DNA from 3 places in the Streptomyces sp. NPDC055025 genome. Region 1 is predicted to be linked to each of the others. Evidence: riboswitches for the same ligand, from Rfam matches in the RefSeq annotation. Region 1 holds a riboswitch; each other region holds the start of a gene.
What was found. Region 1 has a riboswitch for cobalamin ahead of ACWGDX_RS31455 (cobalamin biosynthesis protein). Riboswitches for the same ligand answer to the same signal wherever they lie in the genome.
Positions count from the first base shown of each region.

Region 2: it holds a riboswitch for cobalamin, as region 1 does, so the genes downstream of both, metE (5-methyltetrahydropteroyltriglutamate--homocysteine S-methyltransferase) here and ACWGDX_RS31455 (cobalamin biosynthesis protein) in region 1, are expected to answer to the same signal.
Region 3: it holds a riboswitch for cobalamin, as region 1 does, so the genes downstream of both, ACWGDX_RS28315 (ribonucleoside-diphosphate reductase subunit alpha) here and ACWGDX_RS31455 (cobalamin biosynthesis protein) in region 1, are expected to answer to the same signal.

Region 1 is NZ_JBSGVS010000064.1:38,631-45,628, forward strand. It holds gene ACWGDX_RS31430 (hypothetical protein) at 1-76, opposite strand, end outside; gene ACWGDX_RS31435 (alpha/beta hydrolase) at 210-1,337, opposite strand; gene ACWGDX_RS31440 (class II aldolase/adducin family protein) at 1,474-2,136, opposite strand; gene ACWGDX_RS31445 (anion permease) at 2,310-3,557, shown strand; gene ACWGDX_RS31450 (hypothetical protein) at 3,588-3,794, shown strand; cobalamin riboswitch at 3,862-4,003, shown strand; gene ACWGDX_RS31455 (cobalamin biosynthesis protein) at 4,037-5,146, shown strand; gene ACWGDX_RS31460 (cobyric acid synthase) at 5,143-6,786, shown strand; gene ACWGDX_RS31465 (putative cobaltochelatase) at 6,854-6,998, shown strand, end outside.
Region 2 is NZ_JBSGVS010000023.1:72,507-79,504, reverse strand. It holds gene ACWGDX_RS16465 (2-ketoarginine methyltransferase) at 1-290, opposite strand, end outside; gene ACWGDX_RS16460 (pyridoxal phosphate-dependent aminotransferase) at 322-1,371, opposite strand; gene ACWGDX_RS16455 (winged helix DNA-binding domain-containing protein) at 1,502-2,662, opposite strand; gene ACWGDX_RS16450 (aminoglycoside phosphotransferase family protein) at 2,838-3,839, opposite strand; gene ACWGDX_RS16445 (hypothetical protein) at 4,225-4,461, shown strand; cobalamin riboswitch at 4,493-4,708, shown strand; gene metE (5-methyltetrahydropteroyltriglutamate--homocysteine S-methyltransferase) at 4,872-6,998, shown strand, end outside.
Region 3 is NZ_JBSGVS010000052.1:61,196-68,193, reverse strand. It holds gene ACWGDX_RS28335 (extracellular solute-binding protein) at 1-579, opposite strand, end outside; gene ACWGDX_RS28330 (GntR family transcriptional regulator) at 869-1,639, shown strand; gene ACWGDX_RS28325 (DUF3311 domain-containing protein) at 1,816-2,148, shown strand; gene mctP (monocarboxylate uptake permease MctP) at 2,145-3,779, shown strand; cobalamin riboswitch at 3,956-4,097, shown strand; gene ACWGDX_RS28315 (ribonucleoside-diphosphate reductase subunit alpha) at 4,242-6,668, shown strand; gene ACWGDX_RS28310 (ribonucleotide-diphosphate reductase subunit beta) at 6,668-6,998, shown strand, end outside.

The DNA of each region.
Region 1 (6,998 bases):
TGGTCAACGGCCGCGGGCGGACGAGTCGGAGTCTGGAGTTGCGCGCCAATTGCTCATCAGGCTTTCGGGACGTCACGGGAGCAGTCTTCCCGGTGACCGCCCGAAAGCCCAAACGGAACCTGTCGAGTCGGTACCGGAACGCGGACAGGGGCCCGCGCGGACGGGTCCTGGCGAGGGTGCGTACGGGGCGGACGAGGCCTGTTGGACGGCTACATGAGAGGGGTGAGGAAGCGGCGCAGGGCCTCCTCGTAACCGGTCGGATCGGCGTTCCACATCGCGGCGTGCGGAGCGTGCGCGACGGCGTGCAGACCGATCAGTCCCGGGCGCAGGGCGGCGAGTTCGCGGGAGGGGTCCCAGGAGGCGAGGGTGTCGTCGGGGCCGTGGATGATCAGCGTCGGGACATCGAGGTTGCGCGGGTCGGCGGCCTGGAGCAGCCGGCCGCCGTGGAGTCCGGTCCTGCCCTGGGCCGCCCGGACGGCGAGCGGCAGCAGTGCGGTGGGGGTGCGCCGGGCGGTGGCGAGGGCCTTCAGGGTGGCCTCCCAGTCCAGTACGGGCGAGTCGAGCACCAGGCCGGAGATCCGCTCGCTGTGCGCGGAGTTCGCGGCGGCGTGCAGGGCCATCGTGGCGCCGGTGGACCAGCCGTACAGGACGACCCGCTCCGCGCCGTAGCGGACGGCGTAGCGGATCGCCGCGTCGAGGTCGCGCCACTCGGAGTCGCCGAGATGACCGAGGCCGTCCGGGGAGCGGGGGGCGCCGGGGTCGCCCCGGTAGGCGAGATCGAGCACGGCGACCTGGAGTCCCGCCAGCAGTTCCAGGACGTTCAGGGGGTGCTCACGGGTGGTGCCCAGGCCGTGCACGGTGATCACCCAGGTGTCCCGCGCTCCCGGCACGAACCAGGCGGGCAGGAAGCCGAGTTCGCCCGGGATCCGCTCCTCCCGGTGGTCGATGCCGAGCGCGGTGGTGGGGTCGCCGATGTGGACCTGCGGGGTGAGGCGTACCCGCATACCCGGGACGAGGGTGCCGCGGTCGACCCGCTCCAGTCTCCGTACGACGGTGTCGGCGGGGTGCCGCACGCCCTCCAGGACCGGCCCGACGACCGCGTGGAGGTCACGGTTCCCGATCCCGTACACACCGGGGCGCAGGGAGGCGAGACAGCGCGTCAGGGTGATCTGCCCGGCGGCCGTGGCGTGCACGGTGAGCCGGGGGTCGCCGGGCAGGGGCCGCCCCGGCGACGCCTTCAGAGCGGCGTCACCGGCGAGCCGGCCGGCCGCGACCGCGGCCGCGCCGACGCCGATCACGGTGGAGACGGCCGCTGCCGTCGCTGTTGCGGGGCGCACGGTCCCAGTGTCGTCACCCGCGCACGCCCCGGCCACCGGGCGCGGTCCGTCGGGGTCGGGCCGGACCGTCACCGGTCACGGCCGGCGCCGCCGACGCCGACCGCCCCCGGTCACGGCCCGCGACCCTGGCCGATGGTCAGCGCCCCTGGCCGTAGCCCTTCAGCTTCTCCCCGGCCTCCTGGAGCTGGGCGTCGGAGAGCAGCGAGGGCGAGAGGCCCGGCACCGCGCTGGCGGTGAGCCAGAGCCGGGACATCCACTCCAACTGGGCCGTGCGGTCGTAGGCCTGCGCGAGGGTGGCGCCGTAGGTCACCGTGCCATGGTTCTGGAGGAGACAGCCCGTGCGGTCGCGGAGGGCGGTGAGCATGCCCGCGGCCAGTTCGTCCGTCCCGTACAGCGCGTACGGAGCGACCCGGACGGGGCCGCCGAACGCCGCCGCCATGTAGTGGATCACGGGCAGTTCCGGCACGAGCGTGGAGACGGCGGTGGCGTGCACCGCGTGGGTGTGGACGACGGCCGCCGCCGAGGTGTGCCGGTAAACCGAGAGATGGAGCGGCAGCTCACTCGTGGGGGTGAACGCGCCGAGGACCTGCCGGCCGTCCGGATCGACCCCGACGGCATCCTCGGGACCGAGTTGTTCATAGGGAATTCCACTGGGCGTCACCAGGATGATTCCACCGACCCGCACCGAGACATTGCCCGAGGTGCCGACGACGAGCCCCTCGGAGGCCGTTCTGCGGGCGGTGTTCACCAGATCCCGCCAGGCCCGGCCTATCGCGTCCTGTTTCTCCTGATCGGTCATACCGCGATCCTGCCAGGAGCCTCCGGCGGACCGCACACCGTTCTCCCGATCATCCGAACAGAACCACGCGACGTCAGCCTGAGACACCATGAAGACCCGCACAGTTCATCTTCCGTTCACCATGACTCCCTACGTTCACCGAGGCCCCCTACGTCGAACGATTGCCTGGGTAAATGGAACACCTCACACTGCTGCTCGCGATCGTGATCGTGACGGCGCTCGTGTTCGATTTCACGAACGGTTTCCATGACACCGCCAACGCGATGGCGACGACCATCTCGACCGGCGCCCTGAAGCCCAAGACCGCGGTGGCCATGTCCGCCGTGCTGAATCTGGTCGGCGCGTTCCTCTCCGTGGAGGTCGCCAGAACGATCTCCGGCGGGCTCATCAACGAGAACGGCATCCGGACAGAAGTGATCTTCGCGGCGCTCGTCGGCGCCATCCTCTGGAATCTGCTCACCTGGCTCGTCGGTCTCCCGTCGAGCTCCTCCCACGCCCTCTTCGGCGGACTGATCGGCGCCACCCTGATGTCCGTCGGCACCTCCGGGGTCAACGGCGGTGTGGTCATCACCAAGGTGCTGATCCCCGCGCTCGCCGCGCCGGTCGTCGCCGGTCTCGCGGCGCTGCTCGCCACCCGGCTGACGTACCGTATCGGCCGCCGCACGGACGACAGGGCCACCGCCAAGGGCTACCGCGCGGGCCAGATCGCCTCCGCCGGTCTGGTCTCCCTGGCGCACGGCACCAACGACGCGCAGAAGACCATGGGCGTCATCACGCTGGCGCTCGTCACCGGCGGTGTCCTCTCCCCCGGCTCCAACCCCCCGCTGTGGGTGATCGTCTCCGCGGGCACGGCGATCGCGCTCGGTACGTATCTCGGCGGCTGGCGCATCATCCGCACCATGGGCACCGGTCTCACCGATCTCGGGCCGCAGCAGGGCTTCGCCGCCCAGACCAGCGCCGCGACCGTCATTCTCGCCTCCTCGCACCTCGGCTTCTCGCTCTCCACCACCCAGTCCTGCTCCGGCGCCGTGATGGGCGCGGGGCTCGGCCGCAAGGGCGGTGTGGTCCGCTGGTCCACCGCCACCCGGATGTTCGTCGCCTGGGGACTGACCCTGCCCGCCGCGGGTCTGGTCGCGGCCTGCGCGGAGTTCCTGACCGGCCAGGGAAGTTGGGGCGTCTCGGTGGTCGCCGCACTGCTGCTCGCCTTCTCCGGCGCCATCTGGCTCGCCTCGCGCCGCCGCCCGGTCGACCACACCAATGTCACCGACTCCGACGAGGACGAGGCCGGGATCCTGGCCGACGGCGTCACGGCCGTCACCGCGTCGAGCGCGGCCGGTGCCGGTGCCGGGCACGATCTGTCGACCACCATTCCGTCCCCTCCGGGCAGCTCCGGTGAGCCCGCCCGCACCGCCACGGTCTGAACCCCCCACGGTCCAAGGAAGAGCGAACGTATGAAAATCGACTGGGCAGCGCTCGGCGCCGTCTTCGGGGTCAGTCTTGTGGCGACCGTCGCCCTCGTGGGCCTGTTCACCCTGGGCGTCGTGGGTCTCGCCAAGCGGGAGCCGGGCGCCATGGCTCTGGCGCGCACGGGCGCGTACGCCTGCTTCGCCCTGTGCGCCGGAGCCGTGGGGTACGGGATCTGGCTGATCGTCGCGTGACCCGGGTCCACCCGCCGATGTGGGGCTTCGCACAGTGTCCCGTCGCAGGTCAGCGATGAGTTGACGGCTGTTCGCGGGGCGTGGTGGACTGCCGGGGCCATTTACGGCGGCAGAAGAGGAAGCCGGTGCGAGTCCGGCGCGGTCCCGCCACTGTCACCGGGAGTCCTCTCCCGGGAGCCAGGAACTCTCGCCGCCGCACCACGTCGAGCCGGGGCGCGGACCCTGAGTGAGGACATTTCGCCATGCCTGGCTGCGGTTCTGCCGTCGTGCGCGGCGGCGGTTCGGCCGCCGCCGAGCGGGTCTTCGCCTACGGCGCGGCCCTGGGGCTGCTGGGCGACCAGGTGTTCGCCGATCCGCGCCGGGGCCATCCGGTGGCCGCGTTCGGCCGGGCGGCGGGGGCCGTCGAGCGGATGCTCTGGCACGACCACCGCGGCTGGGGCACGCTGCACACCCTGGTGTGCGCCGGAGGCGCCGCCGGGCTCGCGATCGTCGCCGCCCGGAATACGGAGACCGTACGGGCCACGCGGGGCGCCGAGACCGTACGGGCCACGCGGGGCACGCGGGCCGTACGGAGCAGCCGTGCCGGACGGCGCGCCGCGTCCGTCGCGCTGACCGCCCTGGCCACCTGGTCCGTCGTCGGCGGCACTTCGCTCGGCCGGGAGGCACGCGCCATCGGCGCGGCGCTCACCGCCGGGGACATCGAGCTGGCCAGGGAGCGGCTGCCGCGGCTGTGCGGGCGCGATCCGCAGGCACTGGACGGACAGCAACTCGCCCGCGCCGTCGTGGAATCCGTCGCCGAGAACACCTCCGACGCCGTCGTGGGCGCGCTGGTGTGGGGGGCGATCGCGGGGGTGCCGGGGCTGGTCGGATTCCGGGCCGTGAACACACTGGACGCGATGGTGGGCCACCGGTCCCCCCGGTACCGCCGGTTCGGCTGGGCGTCGGCCCGGCTCGACGATCTGGCCGGCTGGCCGGGGGCCCGGCTGACCGCCGCGCTGGCCGTCGCGGCGGGCGGCGATCCGCGCGCGGCCCTGCGGGCGGTACGGCAGGACGCGCGGAAGCATCCGAGCCCCAACGCGGGCCCGGTGGAGGCGTCGTTCGCGGGCGCGCTGGGCGTACGGCTCGGCGGGACGCTCGCGTACGGCGGACGGGTGGAGCACCGGCCCGTACTGAACGGCGAGGGGCGGCCCGTGGAGACAGCCGACATCGAGCGGGCCGTGCGCCTGTCGCGCCGGGTGAGCGGATACGCCCTCGCGGTCTGTGTCGCCGGCCGGTTCGCGTACGGCGCGATACGCCGCCGTGCCACGGACACGCGCCGCCGTACGGCGGCCACGGGAAAGGGACGTGGATGAGCCGGGGCGGGCGCGGCGGGGGCCTTCTGGTGGCCGGGACCACCTCGGACGCGGGCAAGAGCGTCGTCACGGCGGGGATCTGCCGGTGGCTGGTGCGCCGGGGGGTGAAGGTCGCGCCCTTCAAGGGGCAGAACATGTCGCTGAATTCGTTCGTGACACGCGAGGGCGCGGAGATCGGACGGGCGCAGGCGATGCAGGCCCAGGCGGCCCGGGTGGAGCCGACCGCGCTGATGAACCCCGTCCTGCTGAAGCCCGGCGGTGACCGCAGCAGCCAAGTGGTGCTGATGGGACGGCCGGTGGGTGAGCTGAGTGCCAGGGGCTTCTTCGGCAGCGCCGAGGGGACCGCGCCGGGGAACCCGGCCACGGGGAACACTCTCGCGGGGAACTCGTCTTCGGGCGGGGCGGCTTCGGGGAAGGCGCTGCGCGGTGGACGGCGGGAGGCGCTGCTCGGGCCCGTCCTGGAGTGCCTGGAGGAGCTGCGCTCCACCTATGACGCCGTGATCTGCGAGGGCGCGGGCAGCCCCGCCGAGATCAATCTGCGCCGTACCGACATCGTGAACATGGGGATCGCGCGGGCCGCGCGGCTGCCGGTGGTGGTGGTCGGAGACATCGACCGGGGCGGGGTCTTCGCCTCGTTCTTCGGTACGACCGCGCTGCTGGCCCCGGAGGACCAGGAGCTGGTCGCGGGGTATCTCGTCAACAAGTTCCGGGGCGATGTGTCCCTGCTGGAGCCCGGTCTCGACATGCTGCGCGGGCTGACCGGCCGGGCGACGCTCGGGGTGCTGCCCTGGCGGCACGGTCTGGGCATCGACGAGGAGGACGGACTGCGTATCTCGCTGCGCGGCGCCGTGCGCGAGTCCCTGGTGGCTCCCCCGTACGGCGAGGAGGTGCTGCGGGTCGCGGTCTGCGCCGTACCCCTGATGTCCAACTTCACCGATGTGGACGCGCTCGCGGCAGAACCGGGTGTCGTCGTGCGGTTCGTGGACCGCCCCGAGGAACTGGCCGACGCCGATCTCGTGGTGGTGCCCGGCACCCGGGGCACGGTGAGGGCGCTGGCGTGGCTGCGGGAGCGCGGGCTCGCCGACGCGCTCGCGCGGCGGGCCGCCGAGGGGCGTCCGGTGCTGGGCATCTGCGGCGGCTATCAGATCCTCGGCGAGCACATCGACGACGAGGTGGAGTCACGGGCGGGCGCCGTGGCCGGACTGGGGCTGCTGCCCGTACGGGTGCGGTTCGCCCGTGAGAAGACCTTGGCCAGACCGTCCGGGACGGCCCTCGGCGCGGCGGTGGAGGGGTACGAGATCCATCACGGGGTCGCCGAGGTGCGGGGCGGGGACGCCTTTGTCTCCGGCCCGGACGGACGGGCGCTGGACGGCTGCCGGATGGGCGCGGTCCAGGGCACGCACTGGCACGGGGCGCTGGAGAGCGACACGTTCCGGCGGCGCTTCCTGGCGGAGGTGGCACGGGCGGCGGGCCGGCGTTTCGTCCCCGCGCCCGACACGAGCTTCGGCGCGCTGCGCGAGGAACAGCTCGACCTTCTCGGTGACCTCATCGAGGAGCACGCGGACACGGACGCGCTGCTGCGGCTGATCGAGGAGGGGGCGCCGCCGGGGCTGCCCTTCATTCCTCCCGGGGCACCGTGACCGCCGACGCCCTGGAGGGCGCCACAGCCGCGTTCGCAAGCGTCGTACTCGAAGGAGCGATCAGCATATGAGCACCCCTTATCCGTTCACCGCCATCGTGGGGATGGACGATCTGCGGCTGGGCCTGCTGCTCAACGCGGTCAGTCCGGCGGTCGGCGGAGTCCTCGTACGCGGGGAGAAGGGCACGGCGAAGTCCACGGCCGTACGGGCCC
Region 2 (6,998 bases), on a different contig from region 1:
GCCGCCGCCTTGCCGGTGAGATGCCAGCCTTCGTCCGCCCCTCCGGTCCGCCGGGCGAGGTAGCCCTCGTTGGCGAGATAGAGACAGAAGCCGGCGAACCGCTCGGCATCGAATCCGTGCCGTTCGGCGAGGTCGGCGGAGGTGAGGCCGGGTTCCGCGGTGAGGGCTGCGTACACCCCGCTGTCCATCATGGTGTGGAGCGCGTGGGCGAGCGCGAGGTGACGGATCGGCTGGATCGCCTCGACGAGCCGGTGCTCGAAGTCGGTCGGTACGGCGGTGGCGTCGTTCATGAAACGTTTCTCCAACTTGCTGGTGGCGAGGTCAGACGCGCTGGGGCGCGGTGCGCGGGGGTGTGTGCGCGGAATCGATCGCGCTCAGCTCGTGGATGAGCCGATCGAGGTCGTCATGGGTCCCGACGGAGATACGCAGCCATCCGGGCAGGCCGAGCGGCCCGCAGTCCTTGACCCATACGTCCCGGTCGCCCAGCCCGCGGACGACATCGGCCGAGGACAGTCCGTCCCGGCAGCGGGCGACGACGAAATTGGTGTGCGTGTCGCGCGCCTCGGCGAACACCGGATGCGAACCCAGCGCCTCTACATACCGAGGGCGGTCGGCGAGCACCTGGGCACACAGCCGCAGCCGGTGCGCGGGGTCTTCGAGGGAACCGGCCAGGGCGTGCAGGGCGATGGAGTTGACGGAGTGGAAGCGCTGCCGGGGGCGCAGCCGGGAGATGAGCTCGGGCACACCGATCAGCGCGCCGAGCCGCACACCGGCCAGGCCGTGGCTCTTGGAGAAGCTGCGGAACAGCAGCAGCCCCGGGTGGGTGCCGAGGGGGTACGGGTCGGTCAGCGCACTCCGTACGTCCGGAGCGGCGAAGTCGGCGTACGTCGTGTCGAGGAAGGCCAGCTCCGCGCCGGCGACCACCGCGTCGACCCACTCGGAACGGAACAGATGGCCGGTCGGGTTGTGCGGCTGGGCGAGGAACAACGCGCCCCCGCGCGCGAGTTCGGCGGGCGCGACAGCGGGTTCCCAGTGCTCGTCCAGCGGGATCGCCCGAGCCGTACGGCCGAGCACCAGGGCCCGGTCGAGGTAGGCGTCGAAGCCGGGCGAGACGAAATACGCGGTGTCGACCAGGGACAGCGCGAGGTCGACTGCCTCGTCCACACCGTTCGTCAGGAGTACGGACTCCGCCTCCACCCCGTTCTCCCGGGCGACGGCCTCGGTCACCTCGCCCAGCAGTCCGCGCGGATACCGGTGGAGGTCGGCCGCGTTGGCGACGACGCGGGCGATCGCCGCCGGAGAGGGTCCGCTGGCGCACTCGTTCCAGTCGAGGCGCAGGCCGGAGGTCCCCCCGTGAACAGTGCTCTGCATATTCGTTCCGTTCCATGGGGTGTTTCCGCGGCCACCGGAGAGTTTCTGCTCAAGGTGAACTTCCCCAGGGAGAAGGGTGAATTGCCGACCACGGGGCGAAGATCAATTTCCGCCCCTGACCTGGTCGTTCTCAGCCGTCGGCGGCCGTGATGCGCACGTGATCGATGTCTTCGTCCAGAAAGGTGGCCAGGGCTTGGCCTTCGGCGTGAACGGCTTCCTGTTCCGCGGTGGAGAGGGAGCGAAGCGGGGTGATGGCGAGTCGGCTGCCGCGCACGGTCCAGGTCGCGGAGACGCGTCCGTCGACGAGGACGGCGCGCAGGCCGGCGACGGACAGGCCGAGGTGGGCGTCGTCGATGATGCGGGAGCGGTCGTGGTAGCCGAGGATCACATTGTCGAAGGCCGGGAGGAAGCGGACGGGCGCGGGGGTGTCGGGGTGCGGGCGCGGCGCGTCGGGCAGGTCGAGGAGTTCGCGGCCGCGTTCGTCGCGGAAGGTGACGAGCTCCTCGCGGACGGCTCTGACGGCGGCGGGGAGTCCGGCGAGGCCGCACCAGGCACGGATGTCCGCTGTGGCTGCGGGCCCGTGGACGGCGAGATAGCGCCGTACGAGCTGTTGCCCGGCCGGGTCGGCCCCGTCGGTCGGGTCGGCCCCGTCGGCCTCGTCGGCCGGGTCGCTCGCGTCGGCCACGTCGGCCGGGTCGGGGGAAGGCGGATCGATGTCGCGTCCGAGCCAGGTGGCCAGGGGCAGGTTACGTACGCCTGCCCTGGTGTGCCACAGTCCGCGGGGCGGGAGCTGGACCATCGGAATCAGGGCGGCGACGAGCAGTTCGCCCAGAGCGCGGCGTGGTGGCGTGGGCCAGCGGTCCTGGAGTGCCTGAACGAGTTCGGCCATGGTGCGGGGCCGGTGGTCGGCCATCACCGCCCTGCCTGCCGCGGCGACCTCGTCGAGGTCGATGCCGGCGAGTTCGCGCCGGTAGGTCCCCAGCACCCGCCGGCGCAGCATGGAGTCATGGCGGGCGCGCCAGGCCAGCGCGTCGTCGGCGGTGACGAGGTGGACGGTACGGCGCATCAGGTGTGTGCGCACGACCTCCCGCCCTGTCAGCAGGTCGTCGAGCGCGTTCGGCTCGAAGGCGCGGAGCCGGGACCACAGACCGATGAACGGCTCCTGCGGCTGTTGTGCCTGCATCCCGCACAGATGGGCCACGGCGTCGCGGACCGGTGTGTCGGCGCGGTCGAGCAGATACTGACGGGCGAGGGTCGCGCGGTTGAGGGCACGGGTGTCAAGGACGGGCATGTCTTCCTCGGACAGCGCCCCGCGCGCCAACGGGACGCCGGCGCGGGTCGGTTCGGGCGTTGGAGGGGCGGCGCGTGGACCACGATCACAGGGATGGCGGACAGCCTGTGTCCTATACGGGAGACAGAATGGCGGACATGCGGAACTCCTCTTCTGCGGTCACCGGGGCGGCCGGTCAGGCACGGCTCTCGTGTTCGTGCTCGTGGAGGATGTCTTCGACGATCCGGCGCGGCTGCGCCACCCGCGCGGGGTCGGAGCCGGCGAACTCGACCCAGGTGATCAGGGCTTTCCACAGTGCCCAGCCACGGCCGCGGACCCAGGTGCCGTGGTCGGCCCGCAGCGCGGCCCGGAACGCCTTGCGGCTCGTCCCCGACAGCAGCGTCCAGGCGATCACCACATCGCAGGCCGGATCACCGACACCGAAGCAGCCGAAGTCGATGACGGCGGCGAGCCGGCCATCCCTGACCAGCAGGTTCCCCGCCGCGACATCGCCGTGGAACCAGACCGGCGCGTCCTCCCGGGCCGCCGCGAGAGCCGCCTCCCACACCGCCGTGGCCGCCGCCCCGTCGATCAGATCCCCCAGCGCGCCGATCGCCCGCCGGGTTTCCTCGTCGTAGACCGAGGGCGGAGCACCGCGGAAACCGGAGTGCGACGCGGGCGGCGGTCCGCCGGACGCGTCGATCCGCGCCAGCGCGTTCAGGAACCCGGCCAGCGTGACGGCGAATTCGGTCAGGTCGTCGATCCGGCCGGCATCGGCGCTCTCCCCCTCCAGCCAGGGGTAGACGGACCAGTGCAGCGGATAGCCCTCGCCGGGCGCGCCCTTCGCCAGCGGAACGGGCACGGGGAGCGGGAGGCGCGGTGCGAGGAACGGCATCCACCGCTGCTCCTGGCCGACCTGCCCCGCGTACCCGGGACCGCTGGGAAGCCGAACGGTCATGGTGTCACCGAGGTGAAAGGTCCGGTTGTCGTTCCCGCCGACCGCGACGGGTCTGACGGGGAGCCCGGACCATCGGGGAAACTGCGTGCCGACCAGCCGCCGTACCAGCGCCGTGTCGATCGGCGGCACAAGGAGCCCCGTCGACCCGTCCCCCGGCCCGTCCGCCGGTCCCGCGCCCAGACTGTCCCCCGGCCCGTCCTCCGGTCCTGCGCCCGCTCCGTGCTGTCCGTTGTCGCTCATACGCCCCAGAGTGGTCAGCCCGCCCACCGGCTGACAACCGAATTCCGCGGGTGCCGAGTGGCCGGAAGCCGGTCCTGGTCCTCTCGTCGTAAAAGACGTGAGGGATACGGATGTCCGCGACGTCGTCCGTGCGGGCTCCCGAGCCACGGCTCCCGCATAGGCTGGAACGGTGTCGAGCGGGCCAGTGCGGGATTACGGTCGAGTCGTAACTGTCGCGGCGTGGGCGGTCATCGCGACGATCTTTCTCGGATGGGCGGGGTTTCTGGTCGCCTTCGGCGTCTTGGAGCTTGGCCGGACGGGCGAGACGGAGCGCATAAAAATCTCGTCGTGCCACTCGGAAGGGGGCGGGCGAGGGCCGAGCCATGTCGTGTGTGTCGGACGCGCCGTGGATGGCGGGACGCGGGACGAGGTATCGGTGCGTTACGACGGCAGGCCGGGCGAGACAGTGCTGGTGGAGCAGACGCTGTTGGGCCCCAGCCCGGTTGTCGAGAAGGGCTTCGTCGAGTGGGCGGTGATCCTGCTCTTCCCGCTGCTTCCGCTGGGGGTCGGCGTCCTGTGTGTGGCTCTCGCCGTACATGCTGCCCGATCGACCGCGTGTCTCATGTCACATTCCGGAATGTGAACAGAGGTGACCGGGAGGTTGTCCGCGCTCTAGCCTGGCTGGTGCAGCTGGTTCGCCCTGCCCGCCAGGCAGACGCGTCGTAAGAGGGAACCCGGTGGGAATCCGGGACTGCCCCGCAGCGGTAAGTGGGAACGACCGCCGTCATACGCACTGGATCCGGCCGGATCCGGGAAGCGACGGCCAGTAGGAATCTGTCTCGGCAGATGTGCCCACGAGTCCGAAGACCTGCCCGTTGCCCGTACGCGAACGATCGCGTGCGGCCATCCCGGTGACCTCGTGGGCGGGTCGGCGTACATACCAGACGGACAGGCGCGCGCGACGGCGCGGAACTGTGCCGCTCGGTTCGTCACCCCTTCGCGCTCGCGTCCCGTCTCCGGGATCCAAGGAGATATCTCGCGAAGGAGATTTCCGTGACAGCGAAGTCCGCAGCCGCGGCAGCACGGGCCACCGTGTACGGCTACCCCCGCCAGGGCCCGAACCGGGAACTGAAGAAGGCCGTCGAGGGGTACTGGAAGGGCCGCGTCACCGCCGACGCCCTCCGGGAGACGGCGGCCGGCCTGCGCCGGGCCAACTGGCGGCAGCTGGCGGACGCCGGCGTCCACGAGGTGCCGACCGGCGACTTCTCGTACTACGACCATGTCCTGGACACCAGCGTCATGGTCGGTGCCGTACCGGCGCGGCACCGTGACGCCGTCTCGGCCGACGCGCTCGACGGCTACTTCGCGATGGCCCGCGGCACCCAGGACGTGGCGCCGCTGGAGATGACCAAGTGGTTCGACACGAATTACCACTACCTCGTCCCCGAGCTCGGCCCGGACACGGTCTTCACCGCCGACTCCGCGAAGCAGGTCGCCGAGCTGAGGGAAGCCCTCGCGCTCGGTCTCACCGCCCGCCCGGTGCTCGTCGGCCCCCTCACCTATCTCCTGCTCGCCAAGCCCGCCCCCGGGGTGGCCGCCGACTTCGAACCGCTGACCCTGCTGGACCGGCTGCTGCCGGTGTACGCCGAAGTGCTCGCGGACCTGCGCGCCGCCGGCGCGGAGTGGGCCCAGCTCGACGAGCCCGCCCTCGTCCAGGACCGCACCCCGGCCGAGCTGAACGCCGCCGCACGCGCCTACCGTGATCTCGGCGGCCTCACCGACCGCCCGAAGCTGCTCGCCGCTTCCTACTTCGACCGGCTCGGTGACGCCCTGCCCGTCCTGGCGAAGGCCCCGATCGAGGGTCTGGCGCTCGATTTCACCGACGCCGCGGCGGCCAACCTCGACGCCCTGGCCTCGGTGGGCGGACTGCCCGGCAAGCGGCTCGTCGCCGGTGTGGTCAACGGCCGCAACATCTGGATCAACGACTACGAGAAGTCCCTGTCCACCCTCGGCACCCTCCTCGGGCTCGCCGACCGGGTCGATGTGGCCGCCTCCTGCTCCCTCCTGCACGTACCTCTCGACACGGCCGCCGAACGGGACATCGACCCGCAGATCCTTCGCTGGCTCGCCTTCGCCGAGCAGAAAACCACCGAGATCGTCACCCTGGCCAGGGGACTGGCCCAGGGCACCGGCGCCATCGCCGCCGAGATCGCGGCCAACCGCGCCGACCTCGCCTCCCGGACGAACTCCCCGATCACCCGCGACCCGGCCGTACGGGCCAGGACCGCCGCCGTCACCGACGCCGACGGCCGCCGCTCCCAGCCCTACACGGAGCGTGCGATCGCCCAGCGCGCCCATCTCAGGCTGCCGCTGCTGCCCACGACCACCATCGGCTCGTTCCCGCAGACCGACGACCTGCGCACGGCCCGCGCCGCCCTGCGCACGGGACGTATCGACACCGCCGGATACGAGGAGCGCATCAAGGCCGAGATCAGCGAGGTCATCGCCTTCCAGGAGAAGGCGGGCATCGACGTCCTGGTGCACGGCGAGCCCGAACGCAACGACATGGTCCAGTACTTCGCCGAACAGCTCACCGGCTATCTGGCCACCCAGCACGGCTGGGTCCAGTCCTACGGCACCCGCTATGTCCGCCCGCCGGTCCTCGCCGGCGACATCTCCCGTCCCGAGCCGATGACGGTGCGCTGGACCTCCTACGCCCAGTCGCTCACCGGGCGCCCCGTCAAGGGCATGCTCACCGGGCCCGTCACCATGCTGGCCTGGTCGTTCGTCCGCGACGACCAGCCGCTCGGCGACACCGCCCGCCAGGTCGCCCTCGCCCTGCGCGACGAGGTCGACGACCTCGAAGCCGCCGGTACCTCGGTCATCCAGGTCGACGAGCCCGCCCTGCGCGAGACGCTCCCGCTGCGCGCCGCGGACCACGGCGCCTACCTGGACTGGGCCACCGAGTCGTTCCGCCTCACCACCAGTGGCGTACGCCCGGACACCCAGATCCACACGCACATGTGCTACGCCGAGTTCGGCGACATCGTCCAGGCCATCGACGACCTCGACGCCGACGTCATCAGTCTGGAGGCCGCCCGCTCCCATATGCAGGTCGCGCGCGAACTCGCCGTACACGGCTACCCGCGCGAGGCGGGCCCCGGCGTCTACGACATCCAC
Region 3 (6,998 bases), on a different contig from region 1:
CGCCTTGTCCTTGCCGTACTTGGTGCCGACCTGGCCGAGGGCCTTGGTCAGGTCCGCCTCGGTGGTGGGCAGCACGTCCGAGCCGGTGGCGGCCTTGAACATGTCCTTGTTGTAGAGCGCGACCCGGGCACCCGCGTAGTAGGGGACACAGAACTGCTTGCCCTCGAAGGTGCAGGTGTCCTTCAGACCCTTGATCCAGGTGTCCGAGTTCTCGTACTTGGCCGGGTCGATCTCACCGAGCGCGCCGTTGAGGATGTACGTCATCGTCTCGGTGTTGCCCAGCTCGACGACATCGGGGTACTTGTCGCCGGCGAGCGCCGCGTCGAGCTTCTTGGCCTTGTCCGCCCACTGCTGGTACTGGACCTTGACCGTCACGTTCGGGTACTTCGCCTTGAACTGGTCGTTGACGTCCTTGACCAGCTCCGGCCAGGTGCTCTGCGCGTCCGACATGAGCCAGACGGTCAGCGTCTCCTTACGGTCCTTGGGATCCTTCGACGCCGTGCTGTCGTCCGAGCCACACGCGGCAATACCGACCATCATGCCCGCGACGCCGACCGTCGCGATGAGCTTGCGCTTCACGCCACCCTCCTCAGGGATGCCTGCAACCCCTGCCCACCGCGAAGACCGCGAAGACTTACGACGAGTACTGCTGGGGCTGGGACCTGGTCTTTAATGGTTTAGACCAGTACGGGGAGCTTGGCCTAGACCTTTAGGGGTGTCAAGGGTGTATAAGAAGGGCAGTCGTGTCCGTTATCGGACCGACACCTGAGGGAGGGCGACGACCCGTGGCCGGACCGTGCCACCATGTGAGCCGCGACAGACGGAGGAGCCGGTGACGGCAGCAGCGCAGGAGTCGGGAAGGCAGGCCATGGCCGCGGACGGGGGCGGAAACGTCACGGAGACCGACAACGGGATCCCCACCCGTACGGCACGCGTGCCTAAGTATTACCGCCTGAAGCGGCACTTGCTGGATATGACGGAAACTCTGCCGCCAGGCACCCCGGTGCCTCCGGAGCGCACGCTCGCCGCCGAGTTCGACACCTCGCGCACCACCGTGCGCCAGGCGCTCCAGGAACTGGTCGTCGAGGGCCGGCTCGAACGGATCCAGGGCAAGGGGACGTTCGTCGCCAAGCCCAAGGTCTCCCAGGCCCTCCAGCTCACCTCGTACACCGAGGACATGCGGGCCCAGGGCCTGGAACCGACGTCCCAGCTCCTGGACATCGGCTATGTCACCGCCGACGACACCCTGGCGGGACTGCTCGACATCACCGCGGGCGGACGCGTCCTGCGGATCGAGCGGCTGCGGCTGGCCAGCGGTGAGCCGATGGCCATCGAGACCACGCATCTGTCGGCCAAGCGCTTCCCCGCCCTGCGCCGCTCGCTCGTCAAGTACACCTCGCTCTATACGGCGTTGGCCGAGGTGTACGACGTCCATCTCGCCGAGGCCGAGGAGACGATCGAGACCTCGCTGGCCACTCCGCGCGAGGCCGGACTGCTCGGCACGGATGTCGGCCTGCCGATGCTGATGCTCTCGCGGCACTCGCTGGACGCCGCCGGTGAGCCGGTGGAGTGGGTGCGCTCGGTCTACCGCGGCGACCGCTACAAGTTCGTGGCGCGGCTGAAGCGCCCGGCCCGCTGACCCCGGACCGCGGCGGGCGGAAGGATCGGACGTACGGTCAGGAACCGGGCCCCGGGGCCCGGTTCCTCCGCGTTCACCTCCCAGTCCTTCACATCCGGACCTACCCGCCGCTGATGCCATTGCCGTAGATTTCCTGCGCGCTCATCAATGGCGATCAGTGAGGGGACGGATCCGCTGTGTCAGAAGTCCAGGAAGAAAAACCGCCCACGACACGACCTCCGACGGTCACTCCCGTACGCGTGGTGATCGCGCTCTGTCTCTTCGCGCCCTTCGTGGCCCTGCTCTGGGTGAGCTCCTACGCCAGGACCGACCCCGCCTTCATCGGTATCCCGTTCTTCTACTGGTACCAGATGGCCTGGGTACTGCTCTCGGCGGTGCTGACCATGACCGCCTATCAGCTCTGGCAGCGTGACCAGCGCGCCCGCGCCACCGGCAGTGCCCGTGGCGCCCATGGCTCCCGCGGCTCCGGTGGCTCCGGTGGCTCCCGCGAGGGAGGTGCGTCGCGATGACCGACGGCGTGAACGGTGTCGCGCTCACCGTCTTCATCTTCTTCTTCCTGGCCGTCACGGTCATGGGCTTCCTCGCCACCCGCTGGCGCAAGGCCGAGAACGAGCACAGTCTCGACGAATGGGGCCTGGGCGGCCGGTCGTTCGGCACCTGGGTCACCTGGTTCCTGCTCGGCGGCGACCTCTATACGGCGTACACCTTCGTGGCCGTCCCGGCGGCGATCTACGCGGCGGGCGCGTCCGGCTTCTTCGCCGTGCCGTACACCGTCCTCATCTACCCGCTGATCTTCACCTTCCTGCCCCGGCTGTGGTCGGTGTCCCACAAGCACGGCTATGTGACCACCTCGGACTTCGTCCGGGGACGCTTCGGCTCGAAGGGGCTCTCGCTGGCGGTCGCCGTCACCGGCATCCTCGCCACCATGCCGTACATCGCGCTCCAGCTCGTCGGTATCCAGGCGGTGCTGGATGTGATGGGCCTCGGCGGCGGTGAGGACACCAACTGGTTCGTCAAGGACCTCCCGCTGCTGATCGCCTTCGGTGTGCTCGCCGCGTACACCTACTCGTCCGGGCTGCGCGCGCCCGCGCTGATCGCCTTCGTCAAGGACACCCTGATCTATCTGGTGATCGCCGTGGCGATCATCTACATCCCGATCAAACTGGGCGGCTTCGACGACATCTTCGCCAAGGCGGGCGAGGCCTTCGCACAGCCCAACTCCGCGACCGGCCAGCCACGCGGCGCGCTCGTGCCGGGCGAGGCCGGGCAGTGGGGCTATGCCACGCTGGCGCTCGGTTCCGCGCTCGCGCTCTTCATGTATCCGCACTCCATCACGGCGACACTGTCCAGCCGCAGCCGCGATGTGATCCGCCGCAACACCACGATCCTGCCGCTGTACTCACTGATGCTGGGGCTGCTGGCGCTGCTCGGCTTCATGGCGATCGCGGCCGGGATCGAGGTCGAGAACGGACAGCTCGCGATCCCGCAGCTCTTCGAGACCATGTTCCCCGCCTGGTTCGCGGGGGTGGCCTTCGCGGCCATCGGTATCGGCGCGCTGGTGCCGGCCGCGATCATGTCGATCGCGGCGGCCAATCTCTTCACCCGCAACATCTACAAGGACTTCATCAAGCCGGACGCGACACCGGCGCAGGAGACGAAGGTCTCGAAGATCGTCTCACTGCTGGTGAAGGTGGGGGCGCTGGCCTTCGTCCTCACCATGGACAAGACGGTGGCGATCAACTTCCAGCTCCTGGGCGGGATCTGGATCCTCCAGACGCTCCCGGCCCTGGTCGGCGGGCTGTTCACCCGCTGGTTCCACCGCTGGGCGCTGCTCGTCGGCTGGGGCGTCGGCATGGTGTACGGCACGGCGGCGGCGTACGGCGTCGCGAGCCCCACCCAGAAGCACTTCGGCGGCTCCTCCGCGGAGATCCCGGGGCTCGGGGAGATCGGCTACATCGGTCTCACCGCGTTCGTGCTGAATGTGGTGGTGACGGTGGTGCTCACCTTCGTCATGCGGGCGCTCAGGGCCCCCGAGGGCGTCGACGAGACCTCCCCCTCCGACTACACGGCGGACGCGGGCGACCCGGGCGTCCAGGTGGAACTCCCGGCGGCGACCACCTCGGGCGACCCGGTGCGCTGACCCCTGAGCCACCCGGTACGCCGACCGCGTACGCCCGCCGTACGGCCGTGGAAGGGCCGCCGCGACTCCCGGAAGGAAGCGGCGGCCCTTCCGTATGCGGCGCGCGCCCGGAACGGACGAGGCCGACAACAAGCACCGAACCGACGCACGACACTACATCTGGGGGGTGACGCAGCGACCACCCACCAGATGTATGCTCGACCTCGCTGTCGACGCAGGGGAATCCGGTGGGAATCCGGAACTGTCCCGCAACGGTGTGCTGTGGCGTGTTTTGTCATGCCCGCGAGTCCGAATACCTGCCGACGGTGCGTCCGGTTCGACCGATCCGGGCGCCGAGACGTCCGGGCCTCGCGGTTGGGCCGGTGGACGCCGTACACCGTGCTGCCCGGGGAGGGTCCGTACGGCTGTGCGCGCCCCCGTATCCCCCGCACCGGCCCGGAGCCGAGCGAGGGAGAGCACCACGTGACCATCGCGCCAGCCGATCCGGCTTCAGCCCCGGCTCCAGCCCCGGCTTCACTCCGCCCCGAAATCACCGGGACCACCGGGACCACCGGAACCGCCGGACCTGCCGACGGCCCCGGGGCCGTTCTGCTGCGGACCCTGACGGAACTGACCGCCGATCTGCCCGACACCGACCCGGGCCGGGTCGCCGCCGCCGCGCTCCGGGGCCGTAACGCCGCATCGGACGAGGCCGAGCTGCGCGGGCTCGCCACCGAGGCGGCGGCCGGGCTGATCTCCGAGGACCCCGCGTACTCCCGGCTCGCCGCCCGGCTGCTCACCCGCGCCATCGCCGACGAGGCCGCCGGCCAGGGCGCGGTGTCGTTCTCCGCGTCGGTCGCGACCGGTCACCGCGAGGGCCTGATCGCCGACCGTACGGCCGCCTTCGTCACGCGCCACGCCGACCGCCTCGACCAGCTGATCGACCCCGCCGCCGACGACCGCTTCGGCTACTTCGGGCTCCGCACGCTCCACAGCCGCTATCTGCTCCGCCATCCGCTGACCCGTCAGGTGATCGAGACCCCGCAGCACTTCCTGCTGCGCGTGGCGTCCGGCCTCGCGGAGGACGAGAGCGTGCGCGCGCTGGAGGAGGTCGCCGCGCTGTACCGGCTGATGAGCCGGCTGGACTATCTGCCGTCCTCGCCGACGCTCTTCAACTCCGGCACCCGCCACCCCCAGATGTCCTCCTGCTATCTGCTGGACTCCCCGCTCGACGAGCTGGACTCCATCTACGACCGCTACCACCAGGTGGCCAGGCTCTCCAAGCACGCGGGCGGCATCGGCCTCTCGTACTCCCGTATCCGCTCGCGCGGTTCGCTGATCCGGGGCACCAACGGGCACTCCAACGGCATCGTCCCGTTCCTGCGCACCCTCGACTCCTCGGTCGCGGCCGTCAACCAGGGCGGCCGGCGCAAGGGCGCGGCCTGTGTCTATCTGGAGACCTGGCACGCCGATCTGGAGGAGTTCCTGGAGCTGCGGGACAACACCGGTGAGGAGGCGCGGCGCACCCACAATCTGAATCTCGCGCACTGGATCCCCGACGAGTTCATGCGGCGCGTCGAGACGGACGGCCGGTGGTCGCTCTTCTCCCCCGTCGACGTGCCGGAACTGGTCGATCTGTGGGGCGACGAGTTCGACGCGGCGTACCGGGCCGCCGAGGCGGCGGGCCTGGCCCGCAAGTCCCTGCCCGCGCGCGAGCTGTACGGCAGGATGATGCGTACCCTCGCCCAGACCGGCAACGGCTGGATGACCTTCAAGGACGCCTCGAACCGTACGGCCAACCAGACCGCCGAGCCCGGCAGCGTCGTCCACTCCTCCAATCTCTGCACGGAGATCCTGGAGGTGACCGACGACGGCGAGACGGCCGTGTGCAACCTCGGCTCAGTCAACCTCGGCGCCTTCGTCCTGGAGTCGGGCGAGATCGACTGGGAGCGGCTCGACGAGACCGTCCGTACGGCCGTGACCTTCCTCGACCGGGTGGTGGACATCAACTACTACCCGACCGAGCAGGCCGCCGGCTCGAACGCGAAATGGCGTCCGGTGGGCCTGGGCGCGATGGGTCTCCAGGACGTCTTCTTCAAGAAGCGGCTGCCCTTCGACTCCCCCGAGGCCGCCGCGCTCTCCACCAGGATCGCCGAGCGGATCATGCTCGCCGCGTACGAGGCGTCCTGCGACCTCGCCGAGCGCAACGGCCCGCTGCCCGCCTGGGACCGTACGCGCACGGCCCGTGGCGTACTGCACCCCGACCACTACGACGTGGAGCGGGCCTGGCCCGAGCGCTGGGCGGCACTGCGCGCCCGCGTCGCGGCGACGGGCATGCGGAACTCCCTGCTCCTGGCGATCGCCCCGACGGCGACCATCGCCTCGATCGCCGGTGTGTACGAGTGCATCGAGCCGCAGGTCTCCAATCTCTTCAAGCGCGAGACGCTCTCCGGTGAGTTCCTCCAGGTCAACTCGTATCTGGTGGCGGACCTGAAGCGACTGGGCGTCTGGGACGCGCGCTCGCGCGAGGCGCTGCGCGAGTCCAACGGCTCGGTGGCGGACTTCACCTGGATCCCGGCGGAGATCCGCGATCTGTACCGCACGGCGTGGGAGATCCCGCAGCGCCGACTGATCGACATGGCGGCGGCCCGTACGCCGTACCTGGACCAGAGCCAGTCGCTGAACCTGTTCCTGGAGACGCCGACCATCGGGAAGCTCAGCTCGATGTACGCGTACGCCTGGAAGAAGGGCCTCAAGACGACGTACTACCTGCGCTCGCGCCCGGCGACGAGGATCGCGAGAGCGGCGAGAGCGGCCGTACCCGCTCAGGCGACGGCCCCGGCGGCCACGGCCGAGGAAGCCGTCGCCTGCTCCCTGGAGAACCCCGAGTCCTGTGAGGCGTGCCAGTAATGACCACCGAGACAACCGCTGAGACTGCTGTGACTGCTGTGACTGCTGAGAAGACGACGCCGAAGACCAAGAACCTGCTGGACCCGGGCTTCGAACTGACCCTTCGGCCCATGCGGTATCCGGACTTCTACGAGCGCTACCGCGACGCGATCAAGAACACCTGGACGGTGGAGGAGGTCGACCTCCACTCCGACGTGGCCGACCTCGCCAAGCTCACCCCCGCCGAGCAGCACATGATCGGCCGGCTGGTCGCGTTCTTCGCGACGGGCGACTCGATCGTGGCGAACAATCTGGTGCTGACGCTCTACCGGCACATCAACTCCCCCGAGG